2 regions of the Lysinibacillus sp. GW823-FHT02G10 genome follow, and region 2 is predicted to be linked to the other one. Evidence: riboswitches for the same ligand, from Rfam matches in the RefSeq annotation. Region 2 holds a riboswitch; the other holds the start of a gene.
The links. A riboswitch is a leader RNA that binds a small molecule or an ion and turns the genes downstream of it on or off. The one in region 2 is predicted to bind FMN.
Positions count from the first base shown of each region.

Region 1: it holds a riboswitch for FMN, as region 2 does, so the genes downstream of both, ribE (riboflavin synthase) here and AC1RFD_RS01280 (ECF transporter S component) in region 2, are expected to answer to the same signal.

Region 1 is NZ_JBXAJI010000001.1:480,117-490,192, forward strand. It holds gene AC1RFD_RS02410 (transmembrane-type terpene cyclase) at 1-516, shown strand, start outside; gene AC1RFD_RS02415 (CAP domain-containing protein) at 748-1,356, shown strand; gene AC1RFD_RS02420 (VanW family protein) at 1,660-2,640, shown strand; gene AC1RFD_RS02425 (methyl-accepting chemotaxis protein) at 2,738-3,562, shown strand; gene AC1RFD_RS02430 (HAD-IA family hydrolase) at 3,609-4,226, opposite strand; gene AC1RFD_RS02435 (YibE/F family protein) at 4,468-5,244, opposite strand; gene AC1RFD_RS02440 (YibE/F family protein) at 5,241-6,365, opposite strand; FMN riboswitch at 6,586-6,711, shown strand; FMN riboswitch at 6,828-6,953, shown strand; gene ribE (riboflavin synthase) at 7,153-7,791, shown strand; gene ribB (3,4-dihydroxy-2-butanone-4-phosphate synthase) at 7,816-8,445, shown strand; gene ribH (6,7-dimethyl-8-ribityllumazine synthase) at 8,461-8,943, shown strand; gene AC1RFD_RS02460 (spore germination protein) at 9,062-10,076, shown strand, end outside.
Region 2 is NZ_JBXAJI010000001.1:247,490-257,565, reverse strand. It holds gene AC1RFD_RS01295 (methyl-accepting chemotaxis protein) at 1-176, shown strand, start outside; gene AC1RFD_RS01290 (STAS domain-containing protein) at 215-601, shown strand; gene AC1RFD_RS01285 (sodium-dependent transporter) at 1,174-2,520, opposite strand; gene AC1RFD_RS01280 (ECF transporter S component) at 2,740-3,327, opposite strand; FMN riboswitch at 3,544-3,729, opposite strand; gene AC1RFD_RS01275 (RsiX family anti-sigma factor) at 3,873-5,162, opposite strand; gene sigX (RNA polymerase sigma factor SigX) at 5,159-5,692, opposite strand; gene AC1RFD_RS01265 (ATP-binding protein) at 5,771-7,546, opposite strand; gene AC1RFD_RS01260 (response regulator transcription factor) at 7,539-8,255, opposite strand; gene ccsB (c-type cytochrome biogenesis protein CcsB) at 8,370-9,551, opposite strand; gene resB (cytochrome c biogenesis protein ResB) at 9,548-10,076, opposite strand, start outside.

The DNA.
Region 1 (10,076 bases), 230 kb from region 2:
CCTATGGTCGCTATTTGTGCCAATATTTCATGGGAATTTATCTTTGCCTTTTTCTACCCACAAAATGACCTGCAACGCTATATTACGCTGATTTGGTTTGTATTGGATGTCTTTATTTTGATGCAATTTTTACGTTATGCTCCAAATGAATATCGAAAGATGCTATCAAAAAAGCTATTGTATTTCTCCTTTTTGATCACGTTAATCTTTAGCATGCTGATCATTTTAGGTATAGTCTATGAATTTCAAGATTTCGAAGGAAAGTACGTAGCATTCTTTCAAAATCTTATGATGTCAGGACTATTTATTGCTTTACTCTTGCAAAGAGGGAATTTAGCTGGTCAATCCATGGGGATAGCAGTTTGTAAGATGGTGGGTACATTATTTGCAGCGGTTGGATTTTATCTATACTTCCGCACACCTTTAATTACCATTATTTCTGTAGCAACGCTCTTTTATGATTGGCTCTATATTCTCTTAATTTATCGATTACAGCGTAAGCAATTAGCAAAATAGGATATTTTGTGCAGCAATTGATCACTGAATCTATTAGTAATGTATGCCAATTACAAACATATTGCAACTTGATGACAATTCCAATGGGAAAGAATAGCGAGAGAAAGGGCTTTAACTAAACATATGGCGAGCTTGTCATACAATTGTAAAAATCCTTCCAAATATTTTGTGATGATTATGGCTCAGAAACTATTTACGATAATGGTAGAGCAATTAGGAAGGGTGATTAACATGTTTAAAAAAATAAAAAAAGTAGCACTAGCTTCAGTAGTAGCAACTTCATTATTAGTACCAGTTGCGGCAATGGCCGCCGAATCCTATACAGTGACATCTGGCGATACGCTATGGAAAATAGCATTAAAAACAGAAACGGGTGTACAGGAATTAATTGATGCCAACCCACAACTCGCTAACCCAAATCAAATTTCTCCAGGTCAAAAAATTAACGTCCCTGTAAAAGAACAGGCAACAGTTGAACAAGAGGTTGTGAAACTTGTCAATGCAGAACGGGCAAAAGCAGGTCTTCCAGCATTGCAAGAAGATTGGGAGCTATCAAGGGTTGCTAAATATAAGTCGCAAGATATGCAGGATAAAAATTACTTTGACCACACAAGTCCAACGTATGGTACACCTTTTACCATGATGAAAAACTTCGGTATTACGTATAAATCTGCTGGTGAAAATATCGCGAAGGGCCAACGCTCCGCACAGGAAGTTGTAACGGCCTGGATGAACAGTGAAGGACACCGTGCCAATATCCTTAATAAAAGCTACACACATATTGGTGTAGGCTATGTACAGGAAGGTAATTACTGGACACAAATGTTTATTCAAAAATAAAAAAAGAAAGAGTATCTATTGGCTTTTGTGATAGCTAGTAGATGCTCTTTTTCGCGTTAAATTCTAAAGTATACCGTATTGGAAGCGTATATTACTTCTTCTAGAATTAACATCCCCCTAAATCATTAAAAGGTTAATTAAGTACAAGAATACACATCAAACTATCTTTAGATATGTCAGGCTAAGGATAATGTAGCGTGTTTTTGCTATCTTGACAAATAAAAATAACCAAAAAACAACACACTATGAGCAATAGACGAATAAGATGTCTCTGTAGTATGAAGATAGAGGTGGTGTTTATGGTTGAAAAAGAAGTGGTTAGCTACATGTTGCGTTATCTGTATGACGGGTCTCGTAGGTTGTGAAAAAACAGCAGTCCCTGATAACAAGCTAGAACAAGAAATTCAACAACGTGAGGAAATAAAGCAACCTGTTACATATGAACAAGAACAAATGATTGATCCTATTGTAGAGGTTGTTGATCCAACTACGAGTAAGGTACTTAAAACAATATCTCCAAAGGAATTTGGCTTCGATACGGACCCACAAGCCTATCAAAAGCATATCGAACAATTAGCAAGGGAATGGGCAAGAGGAACGGACACATCAAATGGCTATGATCAGCGTATGATGCTTGATCGATTGGATGAAAACGGGCAAGTGATCAAGGGGAAGCCGCAAATCATTTTAAAGGAAAGTGAGCTAGTGGAGCGTATTATCGAAGCTTCTGCGACTGGCGGTCAGGTAGAAATGCCGCTCTATATAACAGAAAGTGGCTATTATTTTGAGGATCTTCCTTTATTAGAGGAAGTGGTTGTTGCATCTTATACAACTTATTTCAATCGTGCTGATTTAGGAAGAAATAAAAATATTGAGCTCTCTGCTAGAGCCATTCATAATGTGATTGTAGGCAGTGGCGATTATTTTTCTTTTAATACAATTGTAGGTCCAAGAGATGAGGCAAATGGCTATCAACCCGCACCTGAAATTATTAATAAGAAGGTAGTCATGGGAATTGGTGGTGGAATCTGTCAAACTTCTTCAACCTTGTTTAATGCAGTAGACCAAATTCCCGTCAAATATGTTGAGCGCCATCATCATTCGTTAGATGTAGGATATGTCCCAAAAGGAAGAGATGCTACGGTTTCTTATGATACGTTAGATTTTAGGTTTCAAAACTCAAATGATGTACCATTTTTAATTAAGGCAAGTTATGGAGAGAATTCTCTAACAATTGAAATTCGAACGGCAGAAAAATATGTAGAATTATTGAAAAAACCATAATGTTGTAAGGAGACACCACTGGACGTTGGTGTCTTTTTTCGGATCGCATGATATAGTTAAATTGATACAATTCAGAAAATTTTAGGGGGAAAAGACAATGCATCCTAAACTACAAGCAACTATTGATTCGATTGATTTATACCAAGCAACTTACCCAGAGGATGCTTGTGTCATCGTGGCAGATACGGAAAAAGTGCTTGCCTACAAACCAGGAAAAAAGGTTGACTTAAAAGTTGGGGTTGGTGACCCAGTACATAAATATCGAGGTACAGCAACAGAAATAGCGTTAAGTTCAGGAAAATTTGTGAAAGAGGAGCGTAGCGCAGAAGGTTTTGGTATGGCCTATATCGCCTCTGCCCAGCCTATTTTTGAAGGAGGACGTATTATTGGCGTAGTAAGTGCCATTATTTCGAACGAAAAAATGGATAGTATGCGTCTATTGGCAACTGAGCTTTCGAGTGCTGTAGAAGAAATGACAGCTACAAATGAAGGATTAGCCACTGCCAGTAAGGATGTATCCAATCGTTTGGAAGAGCTATCTAATTTCGCGGAATCGATGACAGGCGATATTGAACAAATTAATGTGATTGTCCATTTAGTAAAAGATTTAGCTATGAAATCGAGAATTCTTGGTCTAAACGCATCGATAGAAGCAGCACGTTCAGGTGAGCATGGGCGTGGCTTTGCGGTGGTCGCTTCTGAAATACAAAAAATGTCCCAGAGTAGTACAGAAAGTGCTGATAGCATAACTGTGCAACTAGAAAATATTAAACAATCCATCGATCAGGTCAATGCATCAACAAATCAAATTGCTGCGTTTACACAGCAGTTTGCTGCGAGTATGCATGAATTAACAGATGCCTACAAAGGGGTTAATAGTACAGCAGAAAAGCTAATGCAAATTAGTGACATCAAAGGATAGGCATATAAAAAGGATAATAGACAAGTGCTATTATCCTTTTTCATGATTAAATGATCTCTAAAATTTCCTGTGGTGTTGAGACACTGTATTCAGGTTCGTCATTTTGTACGACTTCTTTGGCATCATAGCCCCATTCCACCCAAATAATTGGTATACCGGCTTTCTTACAAGCAACAATATCCCTTTGCTCGTCTCCAATGTATACGACGTTAGACGAGTCGACATTTGCTTCCTTTAAAAACTTTTTCATTACTTTGTCCTTACCAAAAATGCGGTTGGAGCAAAGTACATCTGCTACACAATGAATACCGTTCATTTTAAGAAATTCTAAAATATTCTCTTTAGAGTTTGAGGAAATAATCAGGATTTTATAGCCTCTTTTATCAATCTCTATTAATAGTTCCTTCATTCCTTCAAAAAGATGAACATCATTTAATGATTGACGATACAATTTATAAAATTGCGGTAAAATCATAGGCAACTTATACATTGGAAAGTCGAATAATTTACTGCGTTCTGAAATTGATAATTTTTTTAATGTATCAATTTCCTTTAATTCAATGCCTTTAAATTTATATTTTTGGGCTAAAGTATTCCATGCTGAGGCAAACACAGCAGTAGAATCTGCAAGCGTCCCATCAAAATCAAAGATAATATGCTTCATTGCAAACTTTCTCCTTTTTCATCTCGTTGTATTGACGTTCTATGCTAAAAAAATGTTACATGGAATGGGCATCTAGTATTCTTGAAATAACAACCATTTTGAGCGTACGTAAACATCTTATGGTAAATATTATCAGAAAATACGGCGATTGCAATGAAAATGGTACAACAAAAGGAGGTGTCTCAAAAGTCCATTGAGACACCTCGACATTATTGTGTTTTATGATAGGTACTGGTAATTTTTATAAAAGTTTTTCTGTTTTTTCGCGTGTTCGAATTAAATAAAAGGCATTGATGCAGGCGGCAATCGGAATAATCAATGCAATGCCGATTCCTGCACAAAAAATGGTTGTCATTTCGGCACTAAAAACCTTGGAGTTAACAATTTCCCCAATCGAATAGGAGAGGTCCTTGAACCAGATTAATAAGCTTAAATAGCCACCAAAGAAAGCAAAAAATAACGTATTAGTATCGGTTCCTAATATATCTCTTCCTATGCTTAAGCCAGCTGTAAATAATTTTTTTCTACTAATCGAAGGATTGCGATAAAAAATCTCATGCATGGAGGTAGCGATGGAAATAGCTACATCCATAATGGCACCAATCGTACTCATAATGATGACTGATGCACCAATCTGCACAAAATTAACACCAATGTAGAGAGAAAAGATGCTGATTTCTTCAGTAGATTCTTCGCCAAACCCTTGGATCATCGACTTTTCCGTTACAAAGGTAATAAAGAGTAGTAACACACCTATCGTCACCATCGTCGAGATAAAGGCTGTAATGGTTTTACTGTTTGTTTTATTGATATAGAAAAGACTAATACAGCTAATGACCGTACAGGCAATAAACGTCAAGATGATGGGGCTATTTTTAGGGTTTGTCATTAAAAAAATGGTGACAAAGAGCACACCAAAGTTTAGGAATAAAGAAAGAAATGAGCGTATCCCCTGTCTACCGCCGACAAGTACCATTAACACGCATAATATAACTGCTAATAAGACGACAACATTCATCCTTGAACCCTCTTTCGATTAATGAAAAATATAGCGGTATACTGACTGATAGGAATCGTAAGGACAACACCAATACCCCCTGCTAAGGCACGGGCTAATTCTAAAGAAAGATTTAAGGACAATGTAAGCCCTAATGTGGAAGAATTTTTTAAATAGAGAATAATCATAGGTATGGAGCCGCAAAGGTAGGCAAAGAATAAGATACTTGTAATGGTACCCATAATATCTTTACCGATTTCATGTCCCGAAGATTTCAGAGCCTTGACAGAGATTGTAGGATCTTGCTCGTATAAAGCAAAAATTGAGGAAGCCATTGTAATAGAAACATCCATTACTGCCCCAAGTGAGCCAATAAATAAACCTGCCATAAAGACGGTACGATAGGGACGTGTTAAAAATTGCATTTCTTCATAACGAAGACCATTTTCACCTGTCAACCACATTACAATAGAGCATATGATAAGCGCTATAACAGTGCCTAAAAGTGTGGACACGATGGCTACATATGTTTTTGTATGCAATCCACTAATAAGTAGTAGCGAAATAATCGTAAATAGCAGGGCGCAAATGCCGCTGACTAATAACAGGCTTACGCCCCCATGCTTCACATAAAGATCTAATGCGAATGATAAAATCACAGCATTGACACTCAAACTAATGATAGAAAATAAGCCTTGTCTTTTACCTACAATAAGTAGGGCAAAAATAAAAATCCATGCAATCATTACCATGGTTTGATCTCGTTTTAAATCGAGAATGGTTCCTGTTAAAACAGATTGTGTTGTGCGATCATCTAGCGTGACAAAGATTTCATTGCCTACATGGTATTCTTGATCAAAAGCACCAGACGAAGAATAGTCATTCGTCAAATGAATGGATTGCCCCTTGTGCTGACCATTTTTGATAATGGCCATAATCTCCTGTGTAAACAAAAAATCCTCATTTTCATACATATCTGTCATGGGTTCTGATGCTGTTACATCCACTTGCGTTATTTCCGCTATCGGTCGATCATAAAATTGTTCGTTATGATGTACGAAAACCATCGAAACCCCACAACAGAGTGCTAATAGGGCATAGAAAATAGCTTGTTTAAAAGGTATATTTTTAAAAAATGTCAAGTAAATGACCTCCAAACTGCTAGACTGAATAGTCACTTGTAAAGGAACGTTTTTTTGATTAAGAAGTTCCATAAACAGGTTAAATGTCATCATTTTAATAATATCTTTTACATTTTTCAAGTCGAGTCAGAGCTGTTTAAAATTTATGCTTCGAAAAAAATTTAAAAAGAAGGATGGATAATATAATAAAATAGTGTTATCGTAAGACTAGCTAAATAAAAATATTCTTCGGGGTAGGGTGAAATTCCCAATCGGCGGTGATGAAGCAATTCAAAGTCCGTGAGCGCAAGCTGATTTGGTGCAAATCCAAAACCGACAGTTACAGTCTGGATGGGAGAAGGGTAAAAATGCTAACTTTTTAAATTGATACTAATTTAGAAGGTTTATTTGACTATGCATTTATTACAAAACTTCCCAATCATCTTGTGGGAAGTTTTTTTATTTAGCTACAATCGAATAGAAGATGTTCTTCGGGGTAGGGTGAAATTCCCAATCGGCGGTGATGAAGCAATTCAAAGTCCGTGAGCGCAAGCTGATTTGGTGCAAATCCAAAACCGACAGTGATAGTCTGGATGGGAGAAGAACGAGTGAGATGACTGTCTATGAAAAAATTGTTTTCAAATAGGCTTATTTGTTGATGTCTTATACTCCCAAAACCCCTTTGATGTAAAGGGGTTTTTATTTTTTATTGCTAACGAGAGAAGGGAGAAGGATAAGGCACAAAAACAGGTGGATCAACTTTAAAAGTAAAGGATAGAAGTGCTAATAAAGTAGAGTAGGTGATGGAATGTTTACAGGACTTGTAGAGGATATTGGTATCATAAAAGCCGTGCAAAGCGATCGGGACAGTATGGAAATTACGGTTCAATCAGCTAAGATAACGGAGGATGTCAAGCTTGGTGACAGTATAGCGGTCAATGGAGTTTGTTTAACAGTGACAAATTTCACACAACAGCAGCTTACGATGGATGTTATGCCTGAAACAGTCAAAGCAACAAATCTACAGCAGCTGGCAATAGGCGATTCTGTTAATTTGGAGCGTGCCATGCCTGCTAATGGACGATTTGGTGGCCATTTTGTTGCTGGTCATGTTGATGGAGTCGGCAAAATTTTGCGAAAACGTCCAGTAGCAAACGCCGTTTATATTGATATCGAAATGTCAGAGGAACTAACCAACTTTTGTATTCCAAAGGGTTCCATAACAATTGATGGCACAAGCTTAACCCTTTTTCATGTTGAAGCCAAGAGTGTCACAATTTCACTTATTCCTCATACTTACAAAGAAACCGTTTTAGGTATGAAGAGGGTTGGAGCAATCGTTAATATCGAAACTGATTTAGTTGGAAAATACATTATAGGGCAATTAAAAAAGGGGCAAACAACGCCAGCTATTACAAGAGATTATTTAGCACAACATGGTTTTTAAATCACAGAATAGGAGTTGATCATCGTGCTACATTCAATTGAAGAAGCCATAGAGGATTTAAGGCAGGGCAATATGATTGTGGTGGTTGATGATGAGGATCGAGAAAATGAAGGAGATCTTCTGGCACTCGCTGAATTCATCACACCAGCAACAATCAACTTTATGGCAACCAATGGTAGAGGTTTAATTTGTACGCCGATTTCGCAGCAGCTTGCACAAAAGCTAGATTTATATCCAATGGTTCAGCACAATACAGATAACCATCAAACCGCATTTACGGTAAGTATCGATCATGTAGAAACAACGACAGGGATTAGCGCCTTTGAGCGTGCGCTAACGATACAAAGAATGATAGAAAAGCAAGCTAAGCCAACTGATTTTCGTCGACCAGGCCATATTTTTCCGTTGATTGCGAAAGAGCAAGGAGTGCTGGAACGGAGAGGGCACACGGAGGCCACTATTGATCTAGCGAAGCTTTGTCATAGCGTACCTGCAGGTGTTATTTGCGAAATTATGGGTGATGATGGGCACATGCTTCGGTTTGAAGAACTAACAAATTACGCTGCACATCATGGCTTAAAAATGATCTCGATAGAAGCATTGGTTGCTTATCGTAAACAATTATCCACTAATAAAACTAAAATTTCTATGTAAAAAGGAGAAGGAACAATGGGTCAAACATTTGAAGCACAATTAATTGGAACGGATTTGAAAATTGCAGTAGTAGTGGGTCGTTTTAATGAGTTCATTACTAGCAAATTATTGGATGGGGCAATGGATGGTTTAACTCGTCATGGGGTTGATTCTGCATCTATTGATGTTGCATGGGTGCCAGGAGCTTTTGAAGTTCCTTTTATAGCGAAACAACTGGCAGAAACCAAGAAATATGATGCTATTATTGGTTTAGGTACTGTTATTCGTGGCTCTACAACACACTATGACTATGTTTGTAATGAATCGGCAAAAGGCATTGCCAATGTGTCATTGTCAACGAATGTACCTGTTATTTTTGGAATTGTTACTACCGAAAATATTGAACAGGCAATTGAACGTGCAGGAACGAAATCTGGTAATAAAGGCTATGATGCTGCAATGTCTGCAATTGAGATGGCAAATCTAAAGAAAATGATTGGATCAGGACAATTTGAATAGTCTTCAAACATTTGTTTCTTTGAATATTTTGAACAACCATGGGAAAAATATGCTTAAGTGTATTTATTGAAGGTGATTGTTTCATAAATGTACTAATCTTGAGCTGGCTCAGTAGGAGATGAGAAGTATTTCATCAATAGAACAAATTAATTTGAAAATGTTGAAATCACTATTTCAACGCTCTGCTGATGTGATTTTCCAACAATATAATTTTCAGCAATATACAGTACATTTGATAACTTGTGATGCAATGGTCAATGAGCAAATACTTCAAACTGTGGTTGTTCAACGTGTTCAATCTTTGTTAAGCAATGTCACTGAGGACATGCTAGAGGAAGAAATTGAACAGCATTTACACATTCCCTATTTACAAAAGATTTTATCGAAAGAGGATGCGGTAACTAGGGTCTATAAAGGCCATGTTTTACTGTATTTTGAAGAAAATCAATTACTTTATTCTAGTGATATTTCAAAAAGACCCAATCGAGAGCCTGGGGAAACAACATTAGAACTAGTAGTAAAGGGACCTAGAGATGACTTTATTGAAGATGTTTTTACTAATATTGCTTTATTAAGAAAACGATTACCGACTAATTCTTTTAGTGTAGAGACATTAGAAATTGGTAAGCGTTCTAAAACAACCGTAGCCATACTATATATGGAAGACATTGTGAATTTAAATATGCTAGAACAAATTCGACTTCAATTACAAAAAATTGATACGGATATTGTTATCAATGGCGACTTATTAATGGAAAAAATTGAAAAGACAGCGACAATTCTTCCAAGACATGATTATACAGGAAGACCTGATTTTGCTATGCAGGCGTTAATTAGAGGAAGAATACTCTTAATGATTGATGGTGTGTCCTATGCCATAATTACACCTACAAATATTATGTTGCTCTTTAAATCGGCAGAGGATAATGAGTACCCACTCATTGTTAGCTCGATGGAACGATTACTCAGAATTGTCGGTATATTAATAAGTATGCTACTGCCAGGTTTTTGGCTTGCATTGACGACTTATCATCAAGAGCAGCTTCCGTTTCTTCTACTTGCTACGGTTGTAGAATCGAGGTCAGGATTGCCCTTTCCAACCATTCTAGAAATTTTAATGATGCTATTTATGT
Region 2 (10,076 bases):
AAGCCATTCAAGATATTTCTCGCATCATCGAGGACGCTGCAGCAGCTACAGAAGAGATTGCCGCAACCTCAGAAGAGCAATATGCGACTGTTGCCGAAATTACACAAAGCTCAGATGAGTTATCATCAATTGCTGATAAATTACAAAATGAAGTGAATAAATTTAAGTTTGAATAAATCCCCAAACAAGAAAAGAAAAATGGAGGCGCTATAGGATGAATCAGAAGAAAATTGCAATGAATATTGACACAAAGGCTGATTATATTGTGATTGCGTTTACAGGCGATTTAGAATACGGGATGATTGAAGAAATAAAGTCAGAGCTGCAAACACTTAGCTTAGACACAAAACACGGATACATTATCGATATGCAAAGGGTAACAAATATTGATAGTACTGGATTCGGGATGATCGTTAATTTTGCTAAGAAGGTGTCTGTAAAAGATAAGAAAATCGCCATTATTGTCGTCGATGATTTCATTCGCAACTTATTCGCTATTTCACAGGTTGATAAAGTATTCCCTATTGCCGAAAGTGAAGAACAAGCAAGGAAGATTATTAAAGAAGATTGGCTAGGTGAGCTATCACTTAACGATTATTAATCTTTATAATTATAATGAAAAGGTGTATTCCTATTAGACGGAATACACCTTTTTATGTTGTTAAAAAAGAAGATGTTAACGGTAGAAATAGTAACTTTGCAAGGTGAGAGATTGATTTCCGTTCCGCCAGCGTCCTTTCCAGGGGGGGCGTCCGATGAGCCGCTAAATCCCATAGGAGTGACGCTATCAACCATTCTACAAAGTGTCTTTACCTCATAGTAGCATAGCGATCAAATCTACCCATTATTTGTATTCTTAGAGGGGATAGGCTCTTATTTTCAATGCGGTGAAGTACTGAGTGACAACACCTCTTCATAAAGAGTAATGAACTCCTTTACTTTATTTGAAAACCTTTGCTAAAAAGATTGAGATTTTTTGGGTTGGTGCGGAAGGCTTCTTGACTCCCGTGGGATAGCGAGACAGGTGAGCCCCTACACGGAGGAAGCTGCTGGCACTCGCCCACAGGAAAGCAAGTAGCCTTGCAATAGAAATCCATTTCTACCTTTCTATTGACTGTTATGTTTTTAACACTAAGAGAAGGTATTTTTCCTATGGCGGAATATACCTTTTCTTTAATACTGCAGTAGCATATTAACAAACACAACTAGAATGATAATCGGTACAACAACTAGCATTAACATACGATATGTCGAATAATAGCCTTGTCCCATTTGACTACCCGTTAGCAATTCTCTCTTCACAAATTCTTTATCCACTACATAGGCAATAAAAATAGCAATGAATAAATTCCCTAGCGGAAGCATGATATTCGACACTAAAAAATCGGTTGCATCAAAGATACTTTTCTCAAAAATCATTATATCCGATAAAACACTCGAAGAAAGCGCTGCTGGAATAGCTGCAATAAATACGACTATACCAAGTAAAAGTGTCCACATTGGACGGGATTTCTGACTATGCTCCATAAATGCCGCGACGATAATCTCATATAAACTAAATGATGACGTTAATGTAGCAAATAAAAATAGCAATAAAAACATGGCTAAAAACACTTCACCAAATGGCATTTGACTAAATGCTGTTGGTAGCACCATAAATAGCAAACCTGGACCCGCTGCAGGCTCTAAATCAAAGGCGAACACAACAGGGAAAATCGCTAAACCTGCTAAAAATGAAACAAGCACGGTTAACAGCACTACAGAACCCGCTGAATTCGGAAGACTGACATCTTTTTTTAGATAAGAGCTATATGTAACTAGACAAGAAAAACCTACTGCTAACCCAAAGAATGATTGCCCTAAGGCTTCTAATAATGCCTTACCCGTAATATTCGAGAAATCAGGCCATAAGAAGAATTTTACCCCTTCCATTGCCCCATCTAATGTAACTGCACGCACAACAAGGACAATGAACATTATGAAAAGTAACGGCATCATCCATTTATTGGCCTTTTCAATCCCATTTTGTACACCTAATGAAATCACAAGTACGTTGGCTAATGTAAACAACACTAGACCAACTAGCGTAATCCAAGGCGTGCCTATAATTTTTCCAAATAATTCAGCTGGATCTACTGCTGGATCAATTACCGCGCCAGCTACACCTAGCCCGCTATAAATAAAGATCCAACCTCCAACAACGCTATAAAAAGTTAATAATAAAAAACAGCCTAGCACGCCCATTCGACCAATCCAGGCCCATCCTGGCTTAGTTGGAGCAATTTTTTTATACGCTGTTACAGCCTCGGATTGTGTACCACGTCCTAAAACATACTCGGACAATAACATCGGTAGTCCTATTAACAAGGTAAATAACACAAAGATAAGGAAAAATGCTCCTCCACCACTTTGTCCTGTTACATAGGGAAGTTTCCAAATTGCCCCTAGTCCGATCGCCGCACCAGCTGACGCTAAAATAAAACCTAATTTACTAGACCATTGTCCTTTTTTTCCACTCATCTCTTCAAACTCCTCAAACATTCTAAACTCTTCTCTATTTTACATGAAAATATAGCTTTCGACTAGATTATAATTATAAAGTACTAGTTAGCTATTTTACTCCATTACTTTTTTCTATATTTATCCGTTAGTTTTGCCTTTCTTTTCTTCACACCTTTCCCTATCCATCATTCCTTCCAACAAAAAACCTCAGGTATGTTCACCCGAGGTTAGTAAAAATTATTTTGTTATATAGATAGAACGCTGGCGGTCGATCCACTTGCGCATAGTTGTAAATAAAAATGCCATAATAGCCGTTAATAAAATACCTTTCACAATGTTAAATGGTAAAATCCCAGCGATAATCATTTTATAAAGTGAGTCACCTACAACAGGTTCCATTCCTAAGAAGTATGTGTACATCGGTAAAAATACTGCGTAGTTTAAAATACTCATCCCTACTGCCATTACGACTGTTCCTGTCGCCAAACCTCCAACAAGACCAGCAATTGTTTTAAAGCGATTAAAAATAAGGCTTACAGGCAAAATAAATAAAATACCTGTTGCAAAGTTGGCAATATGACCTACTGGCACGCCTGTTGGCGTTCCAGAGAAAATCCAATCCAATACATTTTTAAATAATTCTACTAAAATACCAGCTACAGGCCCCATTGTGATGGCTGCTATTAATGCAGGCATATCACTAAAGTCGACTTCCAAGAATGCTGGGAATGGTGGAATTGGGAAATTAAAAAGCATTAATAAAAACGAAATACTGCTCAGCATGCCAATCGTAATAAACGATTGAAGTTTAACATTTTTCTTCATAGAAAACTCTCTCCTCTTTGCTGATTCAATCTCGCAAGAAGAAAGGTGACGATCTTTCAATTGTTAGCACGAAAAAACCCTTATGCATAAAGAGCACAAGGGAGAAAGGCATGACGAATAAGCGTCAATTTAAACTATTTTTGAGCACTGTTTAAAAAGCCATACAAAAAAGCGCTCGGTCATAGTTTATTTCATAACAATGAATGACGATCGTACCTCCATCTTCTCCCATCCAGACTTTAACTGTCGGCCTCGGAATCACACCAAGTCAGCCATGCAAATAAATTTGCACAGGTCGCGGGCTGAAGAGCGAAGCATAAACCATTCGAGTTAATGGAAACATTAACGGTTCACCACTCTATTACCGCCGGTCGGGATTTTCACCCTGCCCCGAAGATGAATCATATTATTTTATACTACAACCTTACTATAATTAATTATTAAGAAAAAGTAAATAGTTCTGCTTAAAAAATTCCGATTAGATTTGTAAGTATTGTAAAAATGGAGCATTCCATGTTACAGGAATGCTCCATTTTTGATTTTGACTAAGGCATATATTGTTTATTTGGCCCCACAGGCTTGGGCAAATACGTTTTTAAATCGAATCCTTCCCAGCTTTCTTGGACCACATTATCCAAGCGTAATTGTTGGTCAAAGCTAGCAGCAGTTAACATCATAGCTTCAATCAATTGGGTAGCGCGAATTGGCTCCATCGATGCTAAATCTAAGGGAATATCGAATGTTACGACTACACCTTCTGCTTCCTCTTTCACGGTATATGTTACATTTTCAGGAACCACTGTTACATAAACATCATCATTTTTGTTTTTCATTAGTGTAAGTGCTTCTGTAACATTAGCAAATGTTTGACGGAAATCTGGTGACAGGTATTCTGCCCCACTACCATCTTGGTATAAATAATAATTAAAATGCTTGGCGTTTGTTAATGACATGGCTTGACTTGGCTCACCCTCCTGAGAAAACTCATAAGGTGTGCCATCTTCATTTTGAATCTCAACTTCCGTATATTCAGAATCCGAGAAGGTATCCTCTAAAGTCCCTTTGTACTCATTAACGGTAGCTGATGCAACATCATAGTCATTGTCCTTTGGTAATACGTGGACAAGCTTGTCTTCCTTCTCCTTCAGTTCACCTTTAAAAGGATGATAATCCGTAAACCCTTTGGCTTCTTCATCTATTTGAGGAGCATATTTTTCATACATCTGTAGGGTAGAAGGCTTTTCTGTTCCAAAATCAGTTGCTACACGCTCATTTGGTATCACATATGTCATTGGAACACTTTCTGCATCGCGTCCTGCCAAACCAATACGGAAAATGACAGCATCTTTCACATCTTCCTCATAGACAGACGACCGTAAAGATAACATACGCTCATGCTCCGATACAATACTGGATTGAAGTGCCTCATCCTGGGTAGCTGCCTCTTTAGCAGAACGATCTTCCTGTAACGTAGAGTAATTAGCCGTTTCTGGCGTACTAGCTAGATCTTTTTGGCTAGCGTCATTATTATTCATGAACATGAAGCCAACGAGTACCGTTATCGCGAAAACTGCTGCTACACTCGTAAAAATCGGCATTTTTCGGAACTTAAATCGTGATGGTCGTTCATCTTGTATTAAAGATTTACTTTCTTGTTGTGCTTCTTCATTCTCTATAGGTTGTTGTATCGCTTCTTGTAGGTGACTATTATCCTGCAAGCGAGCATCTGCCATTAACCGATTTAATATTTCTTCTTTTGAACGGCGGTCAGAAAGCTTAGGGGCATTGTTCAAGACATGTTCAAGCTGTTCATCATCAAATGGCTTATGCGTCATTGCCGTTTCGCCTCCTGTTCTCTAATCGGCTGTAGCTGTTGCCTTAAAAATTTAATGGCTCGATGCTGGGTCGTTTTTACCTTAGCTTCTGTCCAATCTAGTATTTGCGCTGTTTCTGCAATCGATAAATCTTGAAAATAGCGCATAATAATGACCATTTTTTGGTCGCCTGTACAGTTTTCAAGTGCTGATTCCACCTGCATAAATTCATCACTGGCCTGTAGCATATCTTCCGGTGATGGCGTGGTTGAATGGAGCTGTTCCGTTTCCCAGTCAAAGAAATCATGTGAATGCTTTTGACGTACAGCTTGCTTTCTAAAATGATCAATTGCTACATTTTTAGCAATAGCAAATAGCCAAGTTTTCTCACTACTATTGCCTGCAAATTGATCGTATGAGCGCAACACTCGTACATAAACTTCATGTGCTAAATCTTCGGCAAGTGTACGGTTTTTTACTAAATATATTAAAAACTGAAACACGTCTTGGTGATATGCATCGTATAGTCGATGGAACACGGAGTCATTCAAAGCACTCCACCCCCGTTCTATAATATTTGTCGTCTTACATTCATAGAAGTTACAGCCAATTAATAGCAATACTTGTTATTAATCGAACGGTAAATAAAACGTGAAGGTTGTACCCTCTTTCAACACACTGTCTACCATAATATTACCTGAGTGTGCCTTCACAATATTTCTAGCAATGGCTAAGCCGAGACCAGTTCCACCCTTGGAACGAGTACGTGCCTTATCTGCTTTATAAAAACGTTCAAAGACATAGGGTAAGTCCTCTTGAGGGATGCCATGTCCTGTATCTTGAACAGATATTTTAGCAAATGTCGGCTCCTGCTCTACTTTTACAGTCACAGACCCTTCATCTGTATGTCTCAGGGCATTGTCAACTAAATTTGTAAGCACTTGTTCAATGCGATCCTCATCTATATTAATCATGGCCTCGTCATTAAATTCACTCTCAAACAGCAGACGAACGTGCTTTTCTTTTGCTACCTGTGCAAATTTTTGTGTAATACGTTCAAAAGTAGAATTAATTGGTAATTCATCTTTATAAAGCGTCATATGCCCTGATTCCATACGTGCCAAATCTAATAAATCTGTCACAAGGCGACCCATTCGCTTCGATTCATCATAAATAATTTTGGTAATCTCATTTCGCTCTTCCTGATCCTGAATAAAATCGTCATCCATTAATGCTTCTGAGTAACCTTGAAGCATGGCAATCGGTGTCCGAAGCTCATGAGAGACATTCGCAATAAAATCCGATCTTAGTTTTTCTAAGCGATGCTGTTCAGTCATATCACGAATAACAGCGACAGCACCACGTATCATTTCCCCACTATAAAGAGGACTAATGGTAAATGTATAATAGCTGCCATCCATTTCAATTTCCTCTTCTAGTTTATCCTCAAACATCAGCACATGATCAAGCATATGATACAGCTCTGGCGGAATAGGTTTTGCACTTTGTGAGCCTTTGTTGACAAACCACTTTTGCATCAGACGTTCGGCTGGTGGATTACTTAATAATATTGTACGATCCCGATTAAACGTAATCACTGCATCTGTCATAGATGTCAAAATATTAGAAAGCTGTTCGTTTTCTTGATTGATAACCTCTAAATTATGCTTTAATTGACGGCCCATTTGGTTGAAGGCAACGGCAAGCTGACCAATTTCGTCATTTTGGGTAGTAGGCATTTTCGCTTCAAAATTCCCTTTTGCAATTTCAAAAGCTAATTCACGCATTTTTCTTAATGGCGAAGTTATACGTGAAGAAAGGAAGAATGCGAAGAATGTCGTCAACACAAATGCTATGAAGGCTGCTAAAAAGACAATTTTCGTAGTTTCCTTAGACGTTTTATGTAGCGCATCTGGGCTTTGGTAGATGAAGACAGCTCCATGTACTGCATTTTCAACATTTAGGGGAAAACCAAGTACGACATAAGATTCCATTTTTTCTTGATCAGTTGAAGAAGGCATCATCATTTCTTTAATAATCGGCTCATCTGATTGAAACACTTCATGAAAAGATTTATTGGCTAATATAGTATCTTGTATTTCTTTTTTGTTGACACCCTCTTGCATCGCAAAGGACACTTCAACATGACTGATAGCGATCAATGCATTGGTTCCTGTAGGTAAAATATCTTTTAATAATTCAGAGGTAGATTCGGCTGTTTCATTGTCATCTACTATACTTGCTACCGTTGCTGCTGTTTGTCGCAATGAAATTTCTGCTTGCTGCATATGGTAATTTTGAAGAAATTCAAGCATTAATACCGTGAAAACAAATAATACAAATGAAACGAGAAGCAATATGGTTACCCATAGCTTCCCGACAACACTATTCCATATTCTATTCATTGACAACCTCAAATTTGTATCCAACGCCCCAAACCGTCACAATCATTTTAGCAGCGTTTTCAGAAACTCGGTTGAGCTTTTCACGTAAACGTTTTACATGTGTGTCTACTGTGCGTAAATCACCAAAGAAGTCATAATGCCATACCTCTTTTAGTAGTTGTTCACGGTCAAATACTTTGTCTGGCGATTTCGCTAAAAAGTACAGCAATTCATACTCTTTCGGTGTTAAATTAACCTCAATGCCTTCTGCAGTCACACGATGTGCATCATGGTCAATCATTAAGTGTTGGAACACCACTAAATCTTTTGAAGAAGATGCATTAGTCGTTGGTGAGAAAGCCTGTGAACGACGTAAAATAGCCTTCACACGTAACACAACCTCACGAGGACTAAATGGTTTTACGATATAGTCATCTGCACCAAGCTCAAAGCCTTGTACACGGTTCGCTTCTTCGCCTTTGGCAGTTAATAAAATAATTGGTGTTGCTGCGCGCTCTCGAATTTCTGCACACACTTCTAGCCCATCTTTTTCAGGCATCATAATATCAAGTAAAATACAGTGATACTCTTTTTCTAAAGATTTCTCGATCGCTTGTTCTCCATTTTCGGCCTCGTCAACAAGGTATCCTTCTCGCTCAAGATACATTTTTAATAAGCGGCGAATACGATCCTCGTCATCTACTACTAATACTGAAATATTTTCTGACACTTTCACGATCCCTCTCTTCCATCTTTCTCTAACTTCTATTGTACATGGTGTGACACATATTGAAAAGAAAAGAAAGCCTCTTCGCTACAGCGAAAAGGCTTGTTGCTTCACAGGTTACGCGTAGGAGTGTAAACCTGCAAGAATTAAGTTAACAGCAATTAGGTTGAATAAAATAATCCCAAAACCAATTAGTGCTAACCAAGCAGATTTTCGACCTTCCCAGCCTTTTGATAGACGTAAATGCAGGAATGCTGCATAGAATAACCATGTAATAAGAGCCCATACTTCTTTTGGATCCCAACCCCAGAAACGACTCCAAGCAATTTGTGCCCAAATCATCGCAAAGATTAAAGCACCAAGGGAGAATACAGGGAAACCAATCAGCACTGAACGATAACCAATTTCATCAAGTAATTGTAAATTGACACGTTTAACAAGTGGTTGGAAAATGGCACTAATTCGACGGCGAGCAATTAAACGAATTAATAAATACAACACAGATCCTACCAATAATGACCAAACAACGGTTGTTAATTTTTTAGCATTAATTAACGCTGGCATTTCTACTAATGGCGACATGCCATGTTCTTCTATCACTTCATATTCATTCATACCGAATACTGGAGGTAAATTGTAAATAATTTTACGAGTAGTACCTTCTTTATCCACATAATTATAGCTAGACTCATAATCCATAGCACTAAATGTAGATGTTACCGCGACAAATCCAACAACTACTACAAGACAGTACATGACGGCTTCTAACCAAAAACGTTGTTTAGAGGGCTTCGTTAAATCTACTACTTTTAACAAGTAAATAAGTCCTGCCACAGCACTAATGGCTAAAATAGATTGCCCTAATGCTGCTGTAATAACGTGAATTGTTAACCAATGACTTTGTAATGAAGGCACTAATGGACTTACTTCTTTCGGGAACATTGCTGCATAAGCAATAATCAAAAGCGCAACAGGCAGTGCCACTAATCCAAGTGCAGTCAAACGATAAATAAAATAAATTAAGATAAACGCGCCGACAATGAACATACCAAAGGCAGTTGTAAATTCGAACATATTACTTACTGGCGCATGTCCTGTATAAATCCAACGCGTAATAAAATAGCCAAGCTGTGATAGGAAACCAATAATAGTAACCACAATGGCAAGCTTGCCCCATTTGCCAGTATTTTTACCAGTAGCATTACCTTGCTTAATTGAACCACCAAATAATAATGTCGCAACTAGATAAGCAATAAACGCAACAAATAGTAAGTTTCCACTTAAGTCAATCAAACTCATAAGGTGTTGTCACCTTCCTTTTCTTTAATGCCACCAGTAGTGGACTCTTCGCCAGCCTCATCTTTCTCTAACTGATCTTTATACGGAGGCAATGCAGCAAATGTTGTAACAGCATCTAAATCCTTTTTCATGCTGAACATATTTTTGTTGACATGGGCAGCCATTAACACACGGCCGTCTGGTTCCACTTGAAGCCATAAACGACGATGATTCCAGTAAGAGCCAATGGCAACACCGATCATAAAGATGACCCCACCAACAAACAGAATAGGGATGGTACTATCTTTTCGCACCGTAATACCTGACATATCACGCATCTCTGCACTAGCAAATTTCATTCTGTATTTATTTTCACCCAGTGGTTCTAAAGGAGGCTGCATAATTTCAACAAAGCTTACTTCTCCTTCAGGAGTTTCTGGTGTAGTCATTTTAAATAAAAATGCAGGATTATTTGGAATAGACGTTTTAGTCTGAGGTTCTCCATTTTCAAATCCATCAAAATCAGGTGTATAGACAAGAATTTGA